One region of the Pelotomaculum schinkii genome, then DNA from elsewhere that is predicted to be linked to it. Evidence: predicted binding sites of a transcription regulator. Region 1 holds the regulator's gene; the other holds the start of a gene.
The links. Region 1 encodes Rex, which represses fermentation and respiration genes when NADH is low (regulators of the CRP and FNR family bind a similar motif). Its sites were predicted from a motif close to ATTGTTAANNNNTTAACAAT; they were not measured.
Positions count from the first base shown of each region.

Region 2: eutJ (ethanolamine utilization protein EutJ) is a predicted target of Rex. The motif match lies at 1,980-1,999, and genes of this name have one in related genera.

Region 1 is NZ_QFGA01000001.1:549,061-552,477, reverse strand. It holds gene hydE ([FeFe] hydrogenase H-cluster radical SAM maturase HydE) at 1-194, shown strand, start outside; gene Psch_RS02745 (YbjQ family protein) at 358-675, shown strand; gene Psch_RS02740 (redox-sensing transcriptional repressor Rex) at 889-1,521, shown strand; gene Psch_RS02735 (secondary thiamine-phosphate synthase enzyme YjbQ) at 1,615-2,022, shown strand; gene Psch_RS02730 (PFL family protein) at 2,069-3,417, opposite strand, start outside.
Region 2 is NZ_QFGA01000002.1:241,229-244,645, reverse strand. It holds partial or broken gene Psch_RS12145 (IS3 family transposase) at 421-572, shown strand; gene Psch_RS12140 (BMC domain-containing protein) at 578-898, opposite strand; gene eutJ (ethanolamine utilization protein EutJ) at 2,128-2,979, shown strand; gene Psch_RS12130 (4Fe-4S dicluster domain-containing protein) at 2,985-3,417, shown strand, end outside.

The sequences.
Region 1 (3,417 bases):
ACGTTATTATGCCAAACATGACACCGGCCAAGTACCGGGAGGATTACGCCATTTATCCGGGCAAAATCGGTCTGAACGATACGCCGGAGGAAAGCTACGCCAGGGCGGTCATGGATGTTGAAAAATCCGGACGCCGCGTGGGGGCCGGCTATGGCCACACGCTGCAGCATGAAAAGAGTTGCTCTGGACTGTAGTCCGTCTAGGGTCTGCTTGAGAAAGCAATGGCCGGCAACCCTGCAGTCCATGAGATAGTCGAGACTACCTTGGAGTAGATTGGTAAAAGGCAGCGAATTTATTTTACTGGGTGGAAGATTTGTTGACGAAGAGAGGGTATAATAATTCTAAGGGGGGACTTAGATGATTTTAACCACAACACAAACCATTGAAGGTAAACCGGTACTGCAGTATTTATCCATCGTGTCTGGTGAGGCAATTATGGGCGCCAATATCGTGCGGGATCTCTTTGCCAGTATTACCGATATTGTGGGCGGCCGCTCCGGTGCCTATGAACAAAAACTGGCCCAAGCAAGGCAGCTCGCGCTTGAAGAGATGTCCCAGCAGGCGCAAGCCTTGGGAGCCAATGCGGTGGTGGGAGTTGATTTGGATTACGAGGTAATCAGGGAAGGGATGCTGATGGTAACAGCAAGCGGTACCGCTGTTGTTGTAGCCAAGTAAGCTATTATTCGATAAGTCACCCTTTGCTATGATAGGGTGGCTTATTTGTTTTTTTTAATGAACATATCCACTGAAGTTATCAAAAGGGTTTGACGTTTTTCATGCGGATCATTTACAATAAAACAGTGCTACAAGTTTGTGAAAACCAGCACGTTGGGATAATTTAGTAATACCCTTGTTGAGAGGGGAACACATACCTGGTGGAGGAGTAATATGAAAACCCAAAGGGTGCCCGAAGCAACTATTAACAGGTTGTCGGTTTACTCCAGGTTTCTGGAGCGGCTGGACGAAAAAGGCATAATTACCGTATCATCTAATGAAATTGCCGAAGGGGTAGGGGTAAGCCCACCTCAGGTTAGAAAAGATTTAGCGTACTTTGGTGAGTTCGGCACCCGTGGTGTAGGCTATAATGTACAGGACCTCATGCGCTATACCTTAAAAATTCTCGGTCTGAACGTACCCTGGCCACTGCTGTTGGTTGGGGCGGGAAACCTCGGCTACGCCCTTTCAACCTACCGGGGGTTTAACAGCCGGGGATTTTCCGTCGTTGGCGTTTTTGACAATGACCTTAATAAAATTGGTAGAAAGGTCGGGGACCTGGATGTCTACCCGCCGGAGAAGATGCCGGATATTATCAATAAGCATAAGGTACGTATCGGAATAATTGCTGTTCCCCCCAAATCAGCCCAGGATGTTGCCGATTTAATGGTAAAAAACAGGTTGCACGCAATCCTCAATTTTGCTCCCGTTTCACTTAATGTGCCTGAGCACATTGTGTATAGGAATGTTGACCTTTCCGTTAACCTGGAGATACTAACCTTTAACCTGGGCATAAGAGATTCTTAGTCCCTGGTTATAACATGAATAATTTGAATCATAAAGGGATTTAGGAAACGTTGCACCGGGGTTACCGGCTTTAACGCAAAGGGGCAAGAGGGTATGAGTTCAAGAACCTATACACTGGACGTCAACACCCGTGAACGGACGCAATTACTGGATATTACCTCAGCGGTCGGCCGGCTGGTTGCCCAGAGCGGAGTAGCGGAAGGTACCTGCCTGCTCTATGTTCCGCATACCACGGCCGGCCTTACTATAAATGAAAATGCCGACCCCACGGTGGCGGCCGACATGCTGATGGAACTTAACAAGCTGGTACCCTTTGATGACGGCTACAGGCATAGTGAAGGCAACTCGGCCGCCCATATCAAATCGTCGCTGGTGGGGGTTAGCCTTGTTCTGTTTATCAGCGGCGGAAAGCTCCAGTTGGGGACCTGGCAGGGTGTGTATTTTTGCGAATTCGACGGTCCCAGACGGAGGAAGGTTATGGTCAAAATGGTTCAGGAGTAGCCTGACCATATCCATATCAAAAGCCGTAATTTCTATTGTCGGCAGCTTAGTTGGTCAAGCCTTGGATAGGGGCGGGTATTCTACCGCCACGCCGCACGAAATCAGCGGGTGAAAACGGCTTTACAGGAATCACCGGGGCACTGCCCAGCAAGCCGCCGTATTCGACGTAATCGCCCACTTTTTTACCCACCGCGGGAATCATCCGTACAGCGGTGGTTTTTTTGTTAATCATGCCTATGGCTGCTTCATCTGCAATAATCGCGGCGATTGTCTCTGCCGGTGTATCACCTGGTACGGCGATCATATCCAACCCGACCGAGCATACACAAGTCATAGCCTCAAGCTTTTCCAGAGTAAGAGCGCCAGCCTCGGCGGCACGGATCATGCCGGCGTCTTCGCTAAGAGGAATGAAAGCCCCTGAAAGGCCTCCAACGTAGGATGAGGCCATGGCGCCGCCTTTTTTAACAGCGTCATTCAAGAGGGCCAGCGCGGCCGTGGTCCCGTGCGTACCGCATATTTCAATGCCCATTGCTTCCAGGATCTCGGCAACGCTGTCCCCGATCGCCGGGGTGGGAGCCAGCGATATGTCGACAATGCCAAAGGGAACCCCAAGTCTTTCTGCGGCGGTTCGCCCTACCAACTCACCCATCCTGGTAATCTTGAAAGCGGTTTTCTTGATAGTTTCGGCCAGCACTCCAAAGTCTGCTCCCTTAACAGTTTCAACCGCCTTTTTTACTACACCGGGACCGCTTACACCGACGTTGATGACGCACTCCGGCTCGCCGATACCGTGAAAGGCCCCCGCCATAAAAGGGTTGTCCTCCGGCACATTGGCAAAAACAACCAGCTTGGCGCATCCCAGCCCGTCCCGGTCAGCCGTAAGCTCTGCGGTTTTTTTTATAACCTGGCCCATGCGGTATACCGCGTCCATATTTATTCCGGCATGAGTTGTCGCCACATTTACGGAGGAGCAAACCCTGGTTGTGACGTCCAGCGCTTCAGGGATACTGTCGATCAGGCGGTGGTCGGCTCCGGTAAACCCTTTATGCACCAGCGCGGAATAGCCGCCGATAAAATTGACCCCGACAGCGGCGGCAGCATCGTCCATGGTCCTGGCGAAGTCAACCATATCACCCTTTACGCTGCTTTCGGCGACCAGGGCCATGGGTGTCACCGAGATCCTCTTGTTGACAATGGGCAGGCCGTATTCGCGCTCTATCTGCTCCCCGGTTTTGACCAGTTGGCCGGCCAGTCTCGTGATTTTGTCATAAATTTTGGTCCTCGTCTGGCGGGAGTCCGGTCCGGCACAGTCCCGCAGACTGATACCCATGGTAATCGTGCGGATATCAAGGTTTTCCTCCTGCACCATCTTGATAGTTTCCATTATCTCCTGTA
Region 2 (3,417 bases), on a different contig from region 1:
TGAGCAGATTGTTCCAGATCTCCTCACCGACATAAGTGTGTAAAGTCCTTTGCTAACAGGAGAATCAACATTAATCGTAAACTAAATGCTTTCCTGTTGAAGTCGAAAGTATCTTTGGTGATATCAAAGGCAACTTTAGTTAGAAGATTCTTTCTAAAGGGACTAGAAAAAGTAAAAAACGAATGGGGTCTCCACCGCATAGCGATAATATATACTGCCGCTATTGAGGATCTGTTCAGCGTAAGAGCGTCGGCTAGGCTATGGACAATACCATGAAGCCAGACTGAACGCTTTCAGACAAGCCGTCTGAAGATATCGGCCGCCGACGGGATTGATTTCCTTTCGACTGTGGAAGTCAGTATGCCAGTCATAAATTCTAGCGTTTAAAGGATTATGGAATGATTGCCATATGAGCCACAACTGAAGCGGGAACTGATTTATTGCAACTATTTCAGGACAAGGTCTGAAGCCCGCCAGGCATCATTAAATATATTGAAATATTTCACAATAGGATTCGGTTGCATTCTGCTCTTGGGTATATGTCCCCAGTGGAATACGAGCAAACCTTTTAATTAGCCTAGCAATTTTTACTTCTTTCATTGTTTATTTCAATATTTTTCACCGCCTGCATAGCAGCGCTGACTGCCGCCGTATCGCCGAAGAAGGCAAGTGTACTGAAATGCTGCGGGCAATTGCCGTTGATTTCGATGGGGAGGACATTACCAGCCTTTTGCCCAATGTCCGCATAATAATACAAATTCGGAATGTTGGTCTGAATTAAGCCCACGGCATCAAAATGATGTGCTTCAAGCTTGGCTTTTGCTTCATGATGTATTCGCCTGCACAGCATTTCAATAACCGCTGCGCCCGGCGCTAAGATGATACGGGCTGCTGTCATTATTAAACATCTCCTTTCTCCGAAATTTACAATATGATAGCTGTTTTACTTATCGGGTGTTCCCAGGGTATTATTTCACCCGGCTCTTTCAAGTAGTTCAATATTTGCCACATCCTTCGCCCGCATAAGAGCTTACATGAAAAATCTTTTCATAGCCGCCAAACGGAGCTACTCCTCAGCTTGGGCAACATTCGTGTCCGTCCGATCAATCTTCGTCACGATTCCGAAGACATCACGCTTTGCGCATGGTGTGAGATTGGAACTCTAAAGAGAATATTGTTCGGATGAACTGATTAGAAACCCAATTATACCTGCCTCAAAGAGTACAGAGCTTCGTTACCAGGCAAGCACTTTTGTTTCAGCGTATTTTCCCGGTGTATCAATAATGACGTTTGCAGGTTGTAAAGCCAAGTGTATCACTTGTAATCAAGGATAGTTTTCAGCGTAATTTCCACATTGGATACCGAACCGGTAATAATCAGTTTCCCGTTAAAACGGTCTATGAAACCGAGATTGAATGTTTGAGCGATTTTGTAGCAATATCGCTTCCGATAATGGCCATTTCGCTAGGCGTCAAGGAGAATGCCGATGACCTCGCTTAGTCGATTGAAGGATTAGCCCCAGCTTTTTGTAAGTAATTGGCCTTGGATAAGTTATGACGTGTGCAAGGGTGATTGTTGTCCCGGAACAGTTTCCTGAATGATTCTGAGTCGGGTTCCGCTTCCCGAAGGCTCCGTAATACGATAATTATCTTGATTCATATGCCTGACTTTTTCTTAATTTTTATGTATTTTATTAAACAAATCATACAGTAAAAAAGCTAAAGGTACTCTAACTTAATTTGCTATGACCAATACAACTATTGCATTACTAAATGGGCGACAGGTAAATAAAATTACTGGAACCTAAAAATGGAAAAAATTTAATCAATATTAAAGATTAAAGCGGTGGGTGTGAATTCGATTTTTTATTCATGCTCACCCCTTTTTATTTGGAAAGAAGTGAGGCAATGTGGATTAATACAAATACGGAGTGCTTTTAGACAATAAAGGAATGGTGCAAATGAATAAGTGAACATCGCTTTGTTAATTACTTAAAAAGTGGAAAATGAGATCACAAAAGGTGCATTATCAAACGCAATTATATCCAAAGACGATAGATGCAATGAGAGATACAATGTGCACAACAAACGGAAATGAAAGAGAGTCGGCTGTAGGGGGCAAAAAGAGTTGAGTCAATTGGAGCAAGCTAATGCCTTAATATCTAATTTAGCACAAAGAATGAGTGGAAAACCAGTTCTTGGAACGCAGAGTTGTGTATATCTGGGTGTCGATATCGGTACGGCGAATGTCATTAGTGTTGCTGTTAACAACGACGGGAACCCTTTGGCGGGTGAAATCACTGCGGCTCATGTGGTCAGGGAAGGCATGGTTGTCGACTACTTTAATGCCGTCCAGTTGGTGAGTCGGCAAATTGAAACCCTACAGGAGCGACTCGGTATGGATTTATCCGTAGCTGCCTCCGCCATCCCGCCTGGAACTGAAAACGGAAACGGTAAGGTAACAAAAAATATTCTTGAGGCCGTAGGGTTGGAGGTCGTAACTATTATTGATGAGCCGACAGCCGCAGCTCTGGTACTGGGCATTGAAAACGGTGTGGTCGTCGATGTGGGCGGAGGGACAACCGGAATCTCTATTATAAAGGAAGGACGAGTAATTTACACCGGCGACGAGCCGACAGGCGGGTTCCAGTTGGATTTGGTGATTGCGGGTGGACTTGGAATATCCATCGAAGAAGCGGAAGCAAAAAAGCGGGAGCCGAATCTTCAGAAAAGTTTGTTGCCGGTCGTGAGGCCGGTGTTCGAAAAGGTGGCGTCCATTACAAGGAAGCATTTGAACGGCTATGAAACCGATGCGCTGTATCTGGTCGGAGGAACGTGTGCCTTTCCAGGGTTTGCAGGACTCATGGAAAAAGAAACTGGAATAAAGGTTTATTTGCCGGAAATGCCATTGCTGGTTACGCCACTGGGAATTGCGCTGGCGTGTAAACAAATTCATGGCAAAGAGAAACAAGGAAGTTGAGGTGTGTGAATTTGGGCAAAAAAATCGTTGAACTAGCCCGGCAGGCAGGCGTGGTCGGTGCTGGCGGTGCTGGATTTCCGACCCATGTAAAGCTGAACGCCCAAGTCGAATATTTGGTAGTAAACGGCGCTGAATGCGAGCCGCTTATAACTGTGGATCAAGTTCTAATTTTGAAGTATGCGGCTAGACTTGCGGCTATGCTTGAGCGGGTTCGCTTCGAACTTGGCGCGAAGGAAGCTATCATTGGCATCAAGGCAAAGCATAAAGAGGTCATTGCGGAGGCCGAGCGTGTAGTGGCAGAGTATGAAGATCTGCGGGTGAAGCCATTGGGCGATTTCTACCCTGCAGGAGATGAATATGTGTTGGTTTTTGAGACGACAGGACGGCAGATCCCACAGGGTGGCATTCCGTTGGAGTGCGGTGTAGTCGTTATTAATG